DNA from 3 places in the Lelliottia sp. genome. Region 2 is predicted to be linked to each of the others. Evidence: predicted binding sites of a transcription regulator. Region 2 holds the regulator's gene; each other region holds the start of a gene.
What was found. Region 2 encodes PurR, which represses purine synthesis genes. Its sites were predicted from a motif close to CANGCAAACGTTTGCNTG; they were not measured.
Positions count from the first base shown of each region.

Region 1: the regulator PurR is predicted to act here: its motif matches at 3,358-3,375, upstream of cvpA (colicin V production protein).
Region 3: the regulator PurR is predicted to act here: its motif matches at 1,720-1,737, upstream of galS (HTH-type transcriptional regulator GalS).

Region 1 is NZ_JAZQNX010000024.1:23,404-29,076, reverse strand. It holds gene argT (lysine/arginine/ornithine ABC transporter substrate-binding protein ArgT) at 1-219, opposite strand, end outside; gene ACKI5T_RS13210 (UbiX family flavin prenyltransferase) at 509-1,078, opposite strand; gene purF (amidophosphoribosyltransferase) at 1,167-2,684, opposite strand; gene cvpA (colicin V production protein) at 2,814-3,302, opposite strand; gene dedD (cell division protein DedD) at 3,556-4,257, opposite strand; gene folC (bifunctional tetrahydrofolate synthase/dihydrofolate synthase) at 4,247-5,515, opposite strand; gene accD (acetyl-CoA carboxylase, carboxyltransferase subunit beta) at 5,585-5,673, opposite strand, start outside.
Region 2 is NZ_JAZQNX010000001.1:173,061-178,733, forward strand. It holds gene ACKI5T_RS00915 (C40 family peptidase) at 1-629, shown strand, start outside; gene sodB (superoxide dismutase [Fe]) at 752-1,333, shown strand; gene ACKI5T_RS00925 (MFS transporter) at 1,370-2,536, opposite strand; gene ACKI5T_RS00930 (YnhF family membrane protein) at 2,701-2,790, opposite strand; gene purR (HTH-type transcriptional repressor PurR) at 3,087-4,112, shown strand; gene punR (DNA-binding transcriptional activator PunR) at 4,131-5,042, opposite strand; gene punC (purine nucleoside transporter PunC) at 5,155-5,673, shown strand, end outside.
Region 3 is NZ_JAZQNX010000024.1:148,712-154,384, reverse strand. It holds gene mglB (galactose/glucose ABC transporter substrate-binding protein MglB) at 1-291, opposite strand, end outside; gene galS (HTH-type transcriptional regulator GalS) at 589-1,611, opposite strand; gene yeiB (DUF418 domain-containing protein YeiB) at 1,767-2,924, opposite strand; gene folE (GTP cyclohydrolase I FolE) at 2,941-3,609, opposite strand; gene ACKI5T_RS13740 (YbfB/YjiJ family MFS transporter) at 3,714-4,862, opposite strand; gene fghA (S-formylglutathione hydrolase) at 5,001-5,673, shown strand, end outside.

The sequences.
Region 1 (5,673 bases), on a different contig from region 2:
GTCACTGCCCACCCAGGTGCACTTAACCTGCATACGCTTGCACATCTCATTGCCCAGATCGATATCAAAGCCGACAAAATCACCTTTGGCATCTTTCGACGAGAATGGCGCGTAGGTTGCGTCGGTACCGATACGAACTGTCTGTGGAAGTGCTGCATAGCTGCTTGCCGCCGCACTTAACCCCACCAGCAAAGACAGAGCCAGAACCGTCTTCTTCATACATTTACCCTCAAGTGTCGTGATTTTATTATGTATTGTGTTGTGTGTTGTATTGCAGGCGATCCTTGCAGGTCTTATGCCACATTGCCGTCGGGTAAAAAAATCGACGTTAAATATGTTAATAAAACGTTGCGATAATGCCTTAATGGTGAAAGATAGCAGGTCTACCGAACGAACCGCAGAGGGAAAAAGGGAAAAAACGAATTAAATGTTGAGGATTTGATCGCGGTTGCATATTTGCCCCGAAACAGGGCAAATCAATTTTTGATGCACCGCCGTTGTGCGGGGGTTACGCGCCCTGCCAGCGGGTAAAGAGATCTTCAGGCAGGTCGATATCAAACTGATCGAGTACGCGGTTGACGGTCTGGTTAATCACATCATCCAGCGACTGAGGACGATGATAAAACGCCGGGACCGGCGGCATAATGACCGCACCGAGTTCGGCTGCCTGCGTCATCAAACGCAAATGCCCCAAATGCAACGGAGTTTCACGCACGCACAGCACCAGTGGACGGCGCTCTTTAAGCACCACATCCGCCGCACGTGTCACCAACGTGTCAGTATAGCTGTTCACAACGCCAGAAAGAGTTTTGATTGAGCAAGGCAAGATAACCATGCCAGCCGTTTTATAGGAGCCGGAAGAGATGCTGGCGGCGATATCACGGGCATCGTGCACAACGTTTGCCAGAGCCTGAACATCGCGCAGAGAAAAATCGGTTTCGAGCGTCAAAGTCTGGCGCGCAGCCTGACTCATCACCAGATGGGTTTCGACCTCTGGCACGTCGCGCAGCACTTGTAGCAGGCGTACGCCGTAAATTGCGCCACTGGCACCTGAGATCCCTACGATGAGTCGTTTCATAATTTCGCCCTTTCTTGTATCAGGGCAGACTTTGCAGGATTTTGCGGGGAGTTGCAAGTGAGGGCCAGCGCCCTCACTTGCGAAGGGATTAGCCCTCGTTGTGCATCTCTAAACTTTCGAGATCGTTTTGCATCTGAACGGCTTTAACGTCGTCATTGCGCAGCGAATCCAGATAATCCAGATATTGCTGATCAACATCTTTGGTCACGTAAATGCCGTTAAACACGGAACATTCAAACTGCTGAATATCCGGATTCTCGGCACGAACCGCGTCAATCAAATCATCCAGATCCTGGAAAATCAGACCGTCAGCACCGATTATCTGACGAATTTCGTCGACTTCACGACCATGCGCAATCAGTTCGTTCGCCGTTGGCATATCGATGCCGTACACATTCGGGAAGCGAATTTCGGGTGCTGCAGAGGCCAGGTAGACTTTTTTCGCACCGGCTTCACGCGCCATCTCAATAATCTGCTCAGAGGTAGTGCCACGCACGATAGAGTCATCCACCAGCAATACGTTCTTATCACGGAACTCAGCGCGGTTGGCGTTCAGCTTGCGCCGCACTGATTTACGGCGCAGCTGCTGACCCGGCATGATAAAGGTACGGCCAACGTAGCGGTTTTTCACAAAGCCCTGGCGGTACGGTTTACCCAGAATACGCGCCATTTCCAGTGCGATATCGCAGGAAGTTTCCGGAATCGGAATGACTACGTCGATATCCAGATCATCCCACTCGCGAGCAATTTTTTCACCGAGTTTAGTTCCCATGTTAACGCGCGCGCTGTACACAGAAATTTTATCGATAAAGGAGTCTGGGCGTGCGAAGTAAACGTACTCAAACAGGCACGGATTGCTGACCGGGTTTTCCGCACACTGGCGGGTAAACAGCTGGCCTTTTTCGGTAACGTACACCGCTTCACCCGGCGCAACGTCGCGCAGAAATTCAAAGCCCAATGTGTCCAGCGCCACGCTCTCGGAGGCAACCATGTATTCGGTTCGGCCATCACCCAGATCGCGTTTACCCAGCACCAGCGGACGAATACCGTTCGGGTCGCGAAAGGCCACCATACCGTGGCCGATGATCATCGCGACGCAGGCGTAAGCGCCACGAATCAGACGATTCGTCGCGGCAATCGCGGCAAAAATGTTGTCTGCTTCCAGCGGATAATGGCGGAAGTTATCCAGCTCACTGGCGAAGATATTGAGCAGGATTTCTGAATCAGAAGTGGTGTTAATGTGGCGACGTTTCTCTTCGAAGAGCTTTTTACGTAGCTCATGCGCATTGGTCAGATTGCCATTGTGGGCAAGCGTAATACCGTACGGTGAGTTCACATAAAAAGGCTGTGCTTCAGAAGCGCTGGAACTGCCAGCAGTAGGATAACGAACGTGACCAACACCCATGTTGCCTTGCAGGCGCTGCATATGGCGGGCTTCAAACACATCGTTGACCAGGCCATTCGCTTTGCGTAAACGGAAGCAGTTATTTGCATCAATCGTGATGATACCCGCTGCATCCTGACCACGGTGCTGAAGCACCGATAACGCGTCATAAATAGACTGGTTTACCGGCATGAAACCGGCGATACCGACAATACCGCACATTCGTCTTTTCCTCGTTAAGAGCTTGGTTTAGTAGGCGTCATTGTCGCAGGCAGGTTGAGCGCGGAGAGCGCACAACAACCGGAGCGAACGCGTAGCCTATTAAACCAAACTCTAAGCCACATCTCAGGGTTAGACCCTGGGCAAGAAACTCGACGAGCTTTGCAGATAGTCAAAGAACCATCTGATGATGAAGCTGAACTGTGGTATCAACTGCGATTTCTGCCAGTCTTCACCTTTTGAAACCCCGGTAAAGGTATCAAGGAAGAACAGTATCGCGGCCACAATCAGCACGCCTCGCAACGCACCAAAACAGATCCCCAACACTCTGTCCGTTCCTGACAGACCGGTTTTCTCGACCAGCTGACCTATCACGTAATTGACGATAGCGCCGACGAGCAGCGTCGCGACAAACAGCACCGCGATGGCGATCCCATTTCGAACCAGTTCATCTTCAAAGCCCGTGAACCAGACGGACAGGTACGTGTAGTAATGACTGGCAACAAAGAAAGCACAACCCCAAGTCACCAGCGATAACGCTTCACGAACAAAGCCACGGATCAGGCTAACCAGACAGGAAAAACCAATCACCGCAATGATGGCGTAATCAATCCAGACCATATATGTCCCACGATTAAACGCCCTGTCATCCAGTTCGGGGCGAATTCTAACAGAAAAAGAAAACGTTTGCGTAGGGATTTCCTTCCCCCGCGTAAATAAAAAAGGCGCTGAAAAAATGTTCAACGCCGAGGGCTTCTTACGTCTCTTCGGACGGATGCCTGGACCTTCTCCTCTGACCGTCCCCCCCCTTTTCAAAGGAGAAATGGGACGGTTTTCTGCCCCTTTTTTAGCAAGAGGGACGGATTAAGGCCAATCAGTTCGCACTGTAATTCATCACCACGCCGCTCAGACCGGAAATCTGCTTCAGCTCGCCAAGCGACCCTTTCAGTTTGTCTTTTGAGGCATCCGGGCCAACGAGAATGCGGGTAATTTTACCCTGCACTGGCGTCGAAGGTGAAGTGTAAACGCGATATCCTGCGCCGCGTAATTTACCCACGACTTCATTGACTTTATCGGCATTTTTCAACGCGCCCAACTGCACAACGTAGGCTTTTCCGGTTGGGGCAGGTTTTTCTTCCTGGACCGGTTTTTCCGGCGGTACTTCCGTAGCGGCAGCGATTTGCTCGCTGGCTTTGTCACGCAGCGGTTTTGGTTGAGGTTTTTCGACAGGTTTTGCCTTCTCGACAGGCTTTGGTTGCACCACCGGTTCTGCGGCAGGATCCAGTTCATTACTGCCATTGCCGGTTAAGCGAGTGGCATCGAGCGATGGCGCTGCCGCGTCTCCGGCGCGCACTTCTTCTGCGGCACCTTCTGGCGGCTGTGCTGGCAGCGCCTGCGTTGCCGCAGGTAACATGTCAGGTTCATCACGATCGCCTGGTTTTGGCACCAGTGGGATTGCCGCAAACTCATCCTGATAATGTTTTTTTTGCCCATCCAACAGGCCAGGAAGAATAATCACTCCCAGCGCAACCAACACAATGGTGCCTGTCAAACGGTTCTGAAACTTACTCGCCACTGGTTCTCCCCGCGTCCATCACTTCCATGACATGTGCAACGGTATGGAATGATCCACATACCAGCACGGTATCTTCAGGTTTAGCATCGGCCATCGCCGCATGCCACGCCTGCGCCACGCTTTCGTAGGCGGTTCCTGCGCTGATATGTTCCATCAGCTGTTCAGCAGTCGCACCGCGTGGCCCTTCCAGTGGAGCACAATACCAGCAATCGACAACACTCTCCATGCAGGCCAGCGTACCGCCAATATCTTTATCATGAAGCATACCGATAACCGCCAGAACGCGCCCGTTTTTTGGCAATGATTTAAGGCGTTCTGCGAGATAGCCAGCAGCGTGCGGGTTGTGTGCAACATCCAGAATCAAACGCGGTGATTCACTCACTATCTGGAAACGTCCCGGAAGCATGGCGTTTTGAATACCGTCGCGGATAGCCTGCTCGCTGACGTTCAACCCGCTCGCTCGAATCGCCGCCAGCGCGGTGGCGGCATTGGGCTGAGGGACATGCGGGAGCGGAAGATGCTCAAGCACACCCTGCGCATCAGTAAAGCGCCAGTCGTTTTCCTTCACGTCATACTGCCAGTCAACACCCCGACGCAGCAGGAGAGCGCCCTTTTCTTGCGCCACATCGGCGATGGTGTGCGGCATATCAGGCTCGCCCACGACTGCCGGTTTATTCGCCCGGAAAATGCCCGCTTTTTCACGACCAATACTTTCACGATCCGGTCCCAACCAGTCGATATGATCCAGGGCGATGCTGGTGACCACCGAAACATCGGGATCAACCATATTGGTCGCATCAAGACGCCCGCCGAGACCCACTTCCAGAATCACCACGTCCAGCTTCGCCTGCTTAAACAGCCACAGCGCCGAGAGCGTGCCGTACTCGAAATAAGATAAGGAGATCTCACCACGCGCCGCTTCGATTTCGGCAAAAGAGGCGGTGTGTGCAGACTCTGGCAGCTCGGTATTTTGAATGCGAACGCGCTCGGTGTAACGCACCAGGTGCGGAGAGCTGTACACGCCGACCTTATACCCTGCGGCCATCAGCATAGATTCTAGCGTGCGGCAGGTGGTGCCTTTACCGTTGGTACCAGCCACGGTGAAAACAAACGGCGCAGGCTTCAACACATGAAGGCGAGCCGCCACCTGGCTGACGCGTTCAAGCCCCATATCGATGGTTTTACTGTGCAGGTTTTCCAGATAAGAAAGCCACGTGACCAGGGGCGACGTGGCTTGGGGAATGCTGTTGTTTTCCATGATACGCACTTTTCAGTTACGGTGAGAAAGCAAAAGGGCAGCGCCGTTTGGCCCTGCCCTTTCAAGTTATCAGGCTTCGGGTTCCTGATCCGGTACAACGACGCTTTCGCGTGGTTCATCCGGGCTCGGCGCAGGGAGATTCATCAGCTTCGCCAGGA
Region 2 (5,673 bases):
AGAAAAAAACCACTACCAAAAACGAAAAGAAAAAAACAGCGAATCACAAGCAGCAAACCGTTTCCAACAAGACCAGCAAGCCTGCCGCCAAGAAAACCCGCAAAACCTCCCGTACTGCCTCAACTCTCGTCACTGAAAAATGCACCGTGCGAAAAGGGCATAAATCAAACTGTCTGAAAGTGGGGAAAACGGCGAAACTATCAGAAGTGCATAAAGTCCGTGTGCAGAAGGCACAAAAAACGGCCATGAATAAACTGATGGGACAAATTGGCAAGCCTTACCGTTGGGGTGGCACCTCGCCGCGTACCGGTTTTGATTGCAGCGGCCTGGTTTATTACGCCTACAAAGATTTAGTGAAATTCCGCATCCCACGTACCGCGAATGAGATGTACCACCTGCGTGATGCGGCATCCGTCAATCGTGGCGAACTGGAGAGCGGCGATTTAGTGTTCTTCCGTACTCAGGGTCGCGGCACCGCCGATCACGTTGGCGTTTATGTGGGCAACGGAAAATTCATTCAGTCCCCACGCAGCGGCCAGGATATTCAGATAACCTCCCTTAGCGAAGATTATTGGGTCCGCCACTACGTTGGCGCGCGCCGTGTCATGACGCCGAAAACCATCCGCTAATCCCTGCCCTGTCGCGCTGTCGGCAGGGTAAGTTCCTCTTTTGCCGATCCCTTCAATTTGCTACTCTACCCTTACACTCAATAGGGTTATTGGGTGTGCATAAAATAATAAGGAGAGAAGCAATGTCGTTCGAATTACCTGCATTACCGTATGCAAAAGACGCCCTGGTCCCCCATATTTCCGTGGAAACCCTGGAGTACCATTACGGCAAACATCATCAGACCTATGTCACCAACCTGAACAATCTGATCAAAGATACGGCCTTTGAAGGGAAAACCCTGGAAGAGATCGTACGCAGCTCAGAGGGGGGTGTATTCAATAACGCCGCGCAGGTCTGGAATCACACGTTCTACTGGAACTGTCTGGCGCCAAACGCAGGCGGAGAGCCGACTGGCGAGCTGGCAACTGCCATCAATAACGCTTTCGGTAGCTTTGCAGACTTTAAAGCGAAGTTTACGGATGCGGCGGTTAAGAACTTTGGTGCAGGCTGGACCTGGCTGGTCAAAGAAGCGGATGGCAAACTGGCGATCGTGTCGACGTCCAACGCAGGAACACCGTTGACCACTGCTGCCACACCGCTGATGACCGTCGATGTGTGGGAACACGCTTACTATATTGATTACCGTAACGCTCGCCCAAACTATCTGGAACATTTCTGGGCGCTGGTGAACTGGGAATTTGTTGCGAAGAACTTCGCCGCGTAAAAGACACGCAGAAGGGGTAACCCTTCTGCGTTTTTATCACTCTGTTGCGCAATCCGGTTGCGGTTGTTTGCGCCCGGACAACAGCACCAACAGCAGACCCAGCCCGGCGATGATCGCTCCCATAACCGGAACAAAGCTGTAACCCAGCCCCGCGGAGATCACCGCGCCCCCCGCCGCTGCGCCAAGCGCATTGCCCAGGTTAAACGCCCCGATATTGACTGAAGACGAAAGCCCTGGTGCTTCGTGAGCTACACGCATCACTCGCATCTGCAACGGCGGTACCACCGCAAACGTGGCTGCGCCCCAAACCACCATGGCGATAGCGGCTCCGAACTCATTACGTGCTAACCACGGAATGGCGACCATGATGACGATCAGCAGGGTTAAAAATCCTTTCAACGTGCCGCTCACCGAACGGTCGGCCAGCTTGCCGCCCAGATAGTTGCCGATGGTGAAGCCCACACCAATCAATACCAACATTGCCGTCACAAAGAACGGTGTGGCATGCGTGATGTCGTGCAGCACGGGTGAAATATAGGTATAGAGCGTAAACATGGCTCCAGCGCCCAGCACCGTCGTCAACAGCGCTGACAGCACCTGCGGGCGGAGCAGAACCGACAGCTCTTTGCGTACGTCCGGACGCTCGCCTGCCCCACCTTTCGGCAACGAGAAGAACAGCGCGATCATCGCCACGACACCCAGCATCGCTGTGGCGAGGAACGACATACGCCAGCCGATGACTTCACCCAGCCAGGTCGCCGCCGGCACGCCGCCAATATTCGCTATCGTGAGCCCCATAAACATCGTGGCGACCGCGCTGGCCTGCTTGTGCTTAGGCACTACGCTCGCGGCCACCACCGACCCCAGGCCAAAGAATGCGCCATGATTGAGGCTGGTCAAAATGCGCGACAACAGGAGGGTGGTGTAGTCCGGAGAGAGTGCCGAAAGCACATTCCCCAATGTGAAAATGGCCATCAGGAAAATAAGCGCATTTCGACGCGCGCGATGCGAAAGCAGTAACGTCATCAAAGGCGCACCGATCATCACGCCAATGGCATAAGCACTGATCAGCATTCCCGCCGCAGGAATAGAAACATCCATCCCTTTAGCAATAACCGGTAGCAGCCCCATTGGGGAGAACTCGGTGGTGCCAATCCCAAATGCGCCAATCGCGAGGGCCAGCAGTGGAAAATTGATTTTCATTCATTAACTCCGGAAACCGTGTCATTACGCGACACAGAAAAAACATGTCGAAAGCATGACAGCAATCACAAAAAATGAGAAGTTAACAAATTGGCAAAAGATTATTGTCGGGAGAGTAACAATCGAAGGAAGAAAACGAGGGAGAAGGCTCTCCCCCGCCTGAATCAGTGCAGAATAGCCGTAAAACTTGCCGCAACAATCAAACCCAGCACGATAATCGTGGTCGTTAACGAAAACTTAAGATCGGTATTCATCAATTTTTCTCCTTTTAATCCCCACATGAAAAGTGAGCTTGCTCATTTTTACACAGTTTCGCTCAAAAATCTTCCTCGATTTAGGCTCATAACCGTTTTTGCGCTTCCCCTTTTCATCAAGATAGGACAAAATTCCACGCTAAATTTATAAGCGTACCGGCCACTGACCCCCTCCTGACGTCCTGTGTCGTTTTCCCGGCGTATCGCAATTCAATTTGCGAGATTAGGGTGAGAGAAGGCAAACGTTTACCTCTCAATTTATCAGGAGCTTAGGATATGGTCTGGAGTGACAGCTAATGGCAACAATTAAAGATGTAGCGAAACGCGCAAACGTTTCCACTACAACCGTATCACATGTAATTAACAAAACCCGTTTCGTGGCGGAAGAGACGCGCAACGCCGTTTGGGCCGCAATCAAAGAATTGCACTACTCCCCTAGCGCCGTGGCTCGCAGCTTGAAAGTAAATCACACCAAGTCGATTGGTCTGCTGGCGACCAGCAGCGAAGCCGCCTATTTCGCCGAAATTATCGAGGCAGTAGAAAAAAACTGCTTCCAGAAAGGCTATACCCTGATTCTGGGAAATGCCTGGAACAGCCAGGAAAAACAGCGCGCTTACCTGTCGATGTTGGCGCAAAAGCGCGTCGATGGCCTGTTGGTCATGTGTTCTGAATACCCTGAATCCGTGCTGTCGATGCTGGAAGAGTACCGTCATATCCCGATGGTGGTGATGGATTGGGGCGATACGCGCGCTGATTTTACCGATTCCGTCAACGATAACGCCTTTGAAGGCGGGTACATGGCTGGCCGTTACCTGATTGAACGCGGTCATCGCGAGATTGGTGTCATCCCCGGTCCGCTGGAGCGTAATACCGGTGCAGGCCGCCTGGCGGGCTTTATGAAAGCCATGGAAGAAGCGCTGATTACCGTTCCGGAAAACTGGATTGTCCAGGGTGACTTTGAACCGGAATCAGGCTACCGCGCAATGCAGCAGATCGTTTCGCAGCCGCATCGTCCGACTGCCGTATTCTGTGGCGGTGATATTATGGCAATGGGCGCGCTTTGCGCCGCCGATGAGCTTGGTTTGCGCGTCCCGCAGGATATTTCCGTGATCGGGTATGATAACGTGCGCAACGCTCGCTACTTTACTCCCGCGCTGACGACGATTCACCAGCCGAAAGACTCTTTGGGTGAAACGGCATTCAACATGCTGATGGATCGTATCGTCAGCAAACGTGAAGAGTCTCAATCAATTGAAGTCCATCCGCGCCTGATTGAACGTCGCTCCGTCGCTGACGGTCCGTTCCGCGATTACCGTCGTTAATCGTTTCTACGGGGCCGGTTATTCCGGCTCCCGTAACCACTCTCTGTTCAACGTTTCGCTATCCCCCAAATAATCCAGCAGCCAGGCCAGCGCAGGAGACATATCGTTTTGCTGCCATGTCAGGCAGCAGGCCGCATCCGGGAACGGATTTTCAAGCTCAAGCGCCACCCATTCTCCGCGATCAATCCGTGGACGCGCGAAATGTACGGGCACCATCCCCACACACAGCCCAGCCGACAAACAGGTTGCCGATGATTCCCAGTCTGGCGCGACGACCCGCCGCTGGTTATCAAGCAGCCAGGTGATGCGTTTTGGCAGCGAGCGCGACGTATCCTCCATCACCAGCGACGGCCAGTTGCGCAACACGTCGTCACTCAGCGGCCCGTCCATCGCAGCCAGAGGATGATCGCTTGCCACCACGCAGCTCCAGCTCAGCGTTCCCATATCCCTAAAGGCGTAACGCCCCCCGACGGGAATGGCCTGCGTCGCGCCGATCGCCATCTCCACCCTGCCGTCCGATAGCGCATCCCATACGCCATTAAACACTTCCTGGGACACGCGAAGTTCTACATCTGAGAAATGCCGGTAGAAATCAACCACCATCTGCCGCGTCCGTTCAGGTTTTACGATGTTATCCACCGCAATAGAAAGATGACCGCGCCAGCCATTGGCAATCTGCTGGCACTGTTCACGCGTGATCATCATTTTTTTGATAACAGATCGGCCTTCTTTCAAAAACCATACGCCAGCGGGGGTCAGAACGACATCGCGATGACGGCGTTCGAACAGCGGTACCGCCAGCCACTCCTCCATCTGACGCACCGTATAGCTTACGGCAGAAGGTACGCGATGCAGTTCCTGCGCGGCTCCGCTAAAGCTGCCATTTCGGGCGACAGCATCCACGACTTCTAAAGAATATTCAGACCACATTTTTTGCCTGCAAAATTTTTGAACGCAACCGCCAAATATTAGCGTTTCACAAGCCAGATTGCACTCCCTACAATCTGCGCCAATGTACACCTGCTTTCATTAGGAAATAACAATGCAACCCAACAAAGGATTCTTAGTCTGGCTCGGCGGTTTGAGCGTGCTGGGCTTTTTGGCTACCGACATGTATCTGCCGGCGTTTGCCGCGATGCAGCAAGATTTGCAGACACCTGCTGCCGCGATCAGCGCCAGCCTCAGCGTATTCCTGGCCGGTTTTGCGCTTGCACAACTGTTGTGGGGACCGCTCTCTGACCGTTATGGTCGCAAGCCTATTCTTCTTCTTGGCTTAACTATTTTTGCGCTGGGTTGTCTGGGCATGCTGTGGGTGCGCGATGCAACCTGGCTGCTGGTACTGCGCTTTGTACAGGCGTTTGGCGTGTGTGCTGCTGCCGTGACCTGGCAGGCGCTGGTCACCGACTATTATCCCGCATCGCGCGTTAACCGCATTTTTGCGACCATCATGCCGCTCGTGGGGCTTTCGCCGGCCCTGGCTCCGCTGATCGGGAGCTGGATTCTGGTGCATTTTGACTGGCAGGCGATCTTTGCCACGCTGTTTATCATCACCCTGGTTCTG
Region 3 (5,673 bases), on a different contig from region 2:
ACCTGCCGCAGCCGGGTCAACCAGGTTGATTGCCAGGGCTTTAACGCCTTTCGCCAGCAGAACGTCGATCTGGTCGTTCTGTTTGGACTGGTCGTTCTGGGAGTCGTTCATCAGCAGCTGGACGTCTGGCGCTGCTTTAGCATCTTTTTCGATTGCTTTACGCACAACTGACATAAAGTTGTCGTCGTATTTATAGATAGTCACGCCAATACGGGTATCCGCAGCGTGCGCTGCTGCGCCAAAAAGCATGCTTGCCATCACAGCAGACAGAGTCAACACCTTCTTATTCATGGTATCTCCGGTTTTTTTTATGCAGGGTAGTTCTTCTTGTGAATAACAATCGGCAGGCAGGTGTTAAATAAACGTTACTGGCCGCCGAAGTTCACTTATAAAATTTCTCTCTTCCGTGTTCGGTAACGCTCCAGAAATGCGCTTTATGGTTGTTTGCGGCACTTTGACTATGGTGAAAGTGATTAATCACCGTTACATAGCGTTTCAGTTCCTAAAACGCTGACATCATAGTCAGCGCCTTGTTAAGATACTGTGAATTTACTCACAGATTGAAAACGGTTACATCACTCATCGTTATCAGTTAGTGATCGGAGCCACAATTTGCCGAATAGCAACTGAATGACGACGCACTAAAGTTGGCATGAAACAGTGTGTTGCGCTCGGATCGAGCTGCCCTGCGGCGCCCTGTAACGCTAACTCAGTGGCAAGGCGCGCCATCGATGCAATGGGGTATCGCACCGTGGTCAACTGAGGATCTGTGTAGCGTGCAATCGGGATATCATCGAAACCAATCAATGACAAATGCTGTGGCACCGCAATTCCATTGTCTTTTAGCGCGGTAAGCGCCCCTGCGGCCATGCTGTCGTTGTAGGCAAATACCGCCGTGAGCTGCAAATTGCGTCCGAGCAGTTCGACCATAGCGGCCTCCCCACCCTGCATATCCGGTGATCCGGTGCCTATCCAGCTATCGAGAGGCATAATCCCCGCTTCTTTCAGCGCGTTCTGCCAGCCCTCGCGCCGCATGTCGTCATCTTCAATGTGATGGCTTGAGGCCAGATAACCGATGCGCTGGTGGCCGTTACTTAACAGCATTCGCGTGGCCATCATGGCACCGCTGACGTTATCCAGCGCCACGCAGCGATGGGCGTAGCCCGGCACAACGCGGTTAATCAACACCATCCCGTCGATTTGATCCATGAACCCAGCAAGCTCTTCATCGCTCAATGCTTTTGAGTGAACAATCAGGGCGTTACATCTCTGACGTATCAGCACCTCAATGGCATGACGCTCTTTTTCAGCTTCATGATAGCTGTTGCCGATCAGCACATATTTATTGTGCTGCTGGGCGACAACGTCCACGGCTTTGACCAATGCGCCAAAAAACGCATCGGAAACATCCATCACCACGACGCCGATGGTGTCACTCACCTGAGTCGCGAGCGCCTGCGCGTTAGCGTTAGGGCGATAGCCCAGCTGCGTGACCGCTTTCATCACGTTTTCACGCGTTTCAGGACTCACCAGCGCGCTGTTGTTCAGGACGCGAGAAACGGTAGCAACAGAAACACCCGCGATGCGGGCCACGTCACGAATGGTGATCATATTCACCACACTTTGTAGGATTGCAGCAACTCACAGACACCCCCTGTGTTTAGCAAGGAGGCTATTTTGGCAGCGACGGAGAGGGGACTACGTGAAGAAGCTCACACAGATGAAAACGGTTACATCCGTTTTGTTAATGATTGTGATCCAGATCGTTATCTGGATGTATTAGTCAATGCGACACCCGAAGCAAGTGCGGTTAAATGACGCCATACCCATTCCACCGGGCCCTGACGGAAATAGCGCAGCCAGATAACGGAAAATAGCATGTTGACCATCCACACGGGGATCACAAACGCCATGAGCTGGAACCTGTCGAATTTCATAAACAGGCCTAATCGATAGAAAAGCGTCGTGCAAATTAAGGTTTGCAGCAGGTAGTTACTGAGGGCCATGCGTCCAACGCATGCGACGGCAGCGGCTAATTTGAAGCGCGCTATCTGCGGCCAGAACCCGAAAATAAGCGATGCATAGCCGATGGTCTGGAACGGCGCACTCAGCTCTCGCGGGGCCTGTAACAGAAAGGCACACCAGCGATAATCCCAGCCCAACAGCCATTGCGCAATCACGGCAGGCAAATTAATCGCCACGCCCAGCAGAACCAGTCCAGCTCCCGTGAGGCGATAATGCCTGAGGCTAAACTCCCCTTTCAGCCAACCGCTGCGCATCAGCGCGGCACCAATCAGCATCATGCCTGCCAGCTGCCAGCCGTATTGCGCCCCTAATGCGAGCAGATTGTCTCCGAGCATATCCGCCCGGTTGCTGATAGCTTCGACGCCGCCTTTCAGCTTCCAGTATTGCTCATACTGGAGCGATGCCACGCCAGGGATCCACGAACGATTAGTGGTGCCGCCTGAAATCATCCCCAGCAGCAGCAGGACGCCAATGCCAATGACATACAGCATCACGCCGGTGTTAAACAGGCTTTTAACATCCTGCGCGTCGCGGATCATGCGCCAGCAAATCAGCCCGACTAAACCATAGGCGAGCAGAATGTCACCATCCCACAAAAACAGACCGTGGATAAACCCGAGGAGGACCAGCAGCGTGAGGCGAGACTGAATCCAGCGTTTGCCACGCTTGAGCAAAATCTGTAGACCCGCACCAAAAAGTAACGCAAAAAGCGTGAGGAATTTGACCTGCGCAAACAGGTCTAAAATCGCCCAGATCCAGGCGTCGCTGCGGGTGATCTCGCCATACCAGGCCGGGTTGAGATACGCCGCCTTTGGCAGGCCAAAGGCGCTAATGTTGAGCAGCAGGATACCGAGAATGGCAACGCCACGTACAAAATCCAGCGTGACATTACGCTCCATTTATCCTGCCTTCCGATCAGTTGTGGTGACGCACTGCGCGCAGAAATTCCTGACGGGTATTCTGGCTCGACTTAAACAGGCCGCCAAGAGAGGTCGTGGTCGTCGCGCTGGTAGCGTCACGAACGCCGCGCGCTTTCACGCAATAATGCACGGCATCAATGGATACAGCCACATTGTTGGTCCCCAACAGCGTTTGCAGCGCCGTCAGAATTTGCTGCGTCAAACGTTCCTGAACCTGCGGACGCTGGGCAAAGAACTGCACAATGCGGTTAATTTTAGACAGCCCAATCACCGTATCTTTAGGGATATACGCCACCGTCGCTTTACCATCGATGGTAACAAAGTGGTGTTCGCAGGTGCTGGTCAACGTAATATCGCGCACGGTCACCATTTCATCGACGTTCATTTTATTTTCGATGACGGTGATTTTTGGGAAATTTGCGTAATCCAGGCCGGAGAAAATCTCATCGACATACATTTTGGCGATGCGTTGCGGCGTCTCCATCAGGCTGTCGTCGCTCAGGTCGAGATTCAGCAACTGCATAATCTCGGTCATGTGCCCGGCAATAAGACGTTTACGTGTTTCATTGTCCAGCTCGTTGACCGGTGGACGCAGCGGGGTTTCAAGACCACGCGCTACCAGCGCTTCGTGGACCAGAGCGGCTTCTTTACTGAGTGATGGCATTATTTTACTCCTGCAGGTGTGGCTGCCTTTTACCCTCATTGAGGCAAAAGTGTGCGCTCATTGTGCGTGAGGTGGCGCACATAATCCAGTATTCACGGCGATAATTATTGCGATTGTCGTTGCCTTTCAGCCTGACGGTTCCAGACCAGTGCCCCGCCAACAAAAAGGGCGACACCCGCTAGCCCCAGCGCAGGCTCCAGTTGGTGAGTCAGCCAGGTGGAAATCGCGGAAGTCACAGGGCCTACCAGTTGGCCTATTGCGTAACCCGTGGTCAAGAGTCCCGCCATGTAACGAGTATGTGTGGGGGCCAGCTCGCGGCCACACAGCAGCGAGAGTTGAACGGCGCAGAGAAACCCGCCACCGACCAGCAACGCGCCTGTCACCAGACCGGCAATCCCCGGCATTAGCCAGGCGGCAAAAACGCCTAACCCCTGTAACCAAAGCACGATGGACAAACGCCGATTTGAAGTCGAGACATGGCGCAGCGCGATACTCAACGCGATCCCCACAACTGCCGCTACACCAAAAATCGGCCAGACAAACTGGGCAAACAGGCTACCCGGAAAACGCAGCGCCGCCATCTGCGACAAAAAGGTCGCTGGCAGAATATACCCGAATCCGGCCAGGCTGTAGCTCCAGACCAGACGGCGCAAATCCGCTGTCAATAACAGCGGTTCGGGGGCGGTACCGGGCCGATGCAGCTGACCGCCGCGCGGTAAATAGCGCGCCACCAGCACAATTAAAATCAGCGCCAGTACGCCATAAATTTGCCACGCGGCACCCGCTGAAAGCGATCGCGCCTGAATATAAACGGCCAGTAAGCCGCTGAGCGCAATGCCCGCACCTGGACCCGCAAACACCGCCGCGCTCAGACCGGGCTTACCGTAATGCGCCAGCCGTTCGTTGGTCCAGGCGGCGATCAACACCATGGACCAGCCACTCATGCAGCCGATAACAAAGCGTATTATTCCATGAACAATGGCGTTATCCGCCACGGCGGAGAGCAGCGTCAGCGCCACGGCCCCCACGATCCCCAGATACAAGCGCCCTTCGACAAAACGATGCGCACGCATGGCATCCCATGCACCGACCAGGTAGCCAAGATAATTCATGGCTGCGACTAATCCGGCGCTGGTCAGCGTAAGTTGTCCAGCCGCGATCATCAGCGGAACCTGGGGCGTAAAGGCAAAACGCCCTATTCCCATCGCGACGACAAGCACCACAAATCCACTGAGCGCAATACGCAGCGCCATGATCGCTCCAAATGTTAAATTTAAGTAAATTTATGATGCAGTATATCGGGCAACAGCGGAAGTGAAAGTTACTCACAGGTGAATGAATAATATGTATTATGGGTTTAATGAATACCTGTATGCATTAAGGAGCCTTGCATGGAACTGCTCGAAGAGCACCGTTGTTTTGAAGGTCGGCAGCAGCGCTGGCGGCACGACTCCACAGCACTGAATTGCGCGATGACGTTCAGTATTTTTCTGCCGCCGACCAACGGGAAGGCAAAACCGCCGGTGCTGTACTGGCTTTCTGGCCTGACCTGCAACGATGAAAACTTCACCACCAAAGCAGGTGCGCAGCGTGTTGCAGCCGAGCTGGGCATTGCTCTTGTTATGCCGGACACCAGTCCCCGTGGCGATGATGTCGCCGATGACGCAGGCTACGACTTAGGTAAAGGCGCAGGGTTTTATCTGAATGCCACGCAGCAGCCGTGGGCAAGCCATTACCGGATGTATGATTACCTTCGTGATGAGCTGCCTGCGCTGATTACTGCTGAATTTGATGTCGGTGACCGGAGTGCGATCAGCGGGCATTCGATGGGCGGGCACGGTGCGCTCATTATGGCGCTCAAAAATCCTGGCACGTTCACCAGCGTCTCGGCGTTTGCCCCAATAGTGAACCCGACTCAGGTGCCGTGGGGACAAAAAGCGTTTTCACACTATCTGGGTGATGATGCGGATACATGGCAGGCGTGGGACAGTTGCGCACTGATGCAGGCGAGCCAGCCGGGAGACGCCATCCCAACGCTTATCGATCAGGGCGATGCGGATCAGT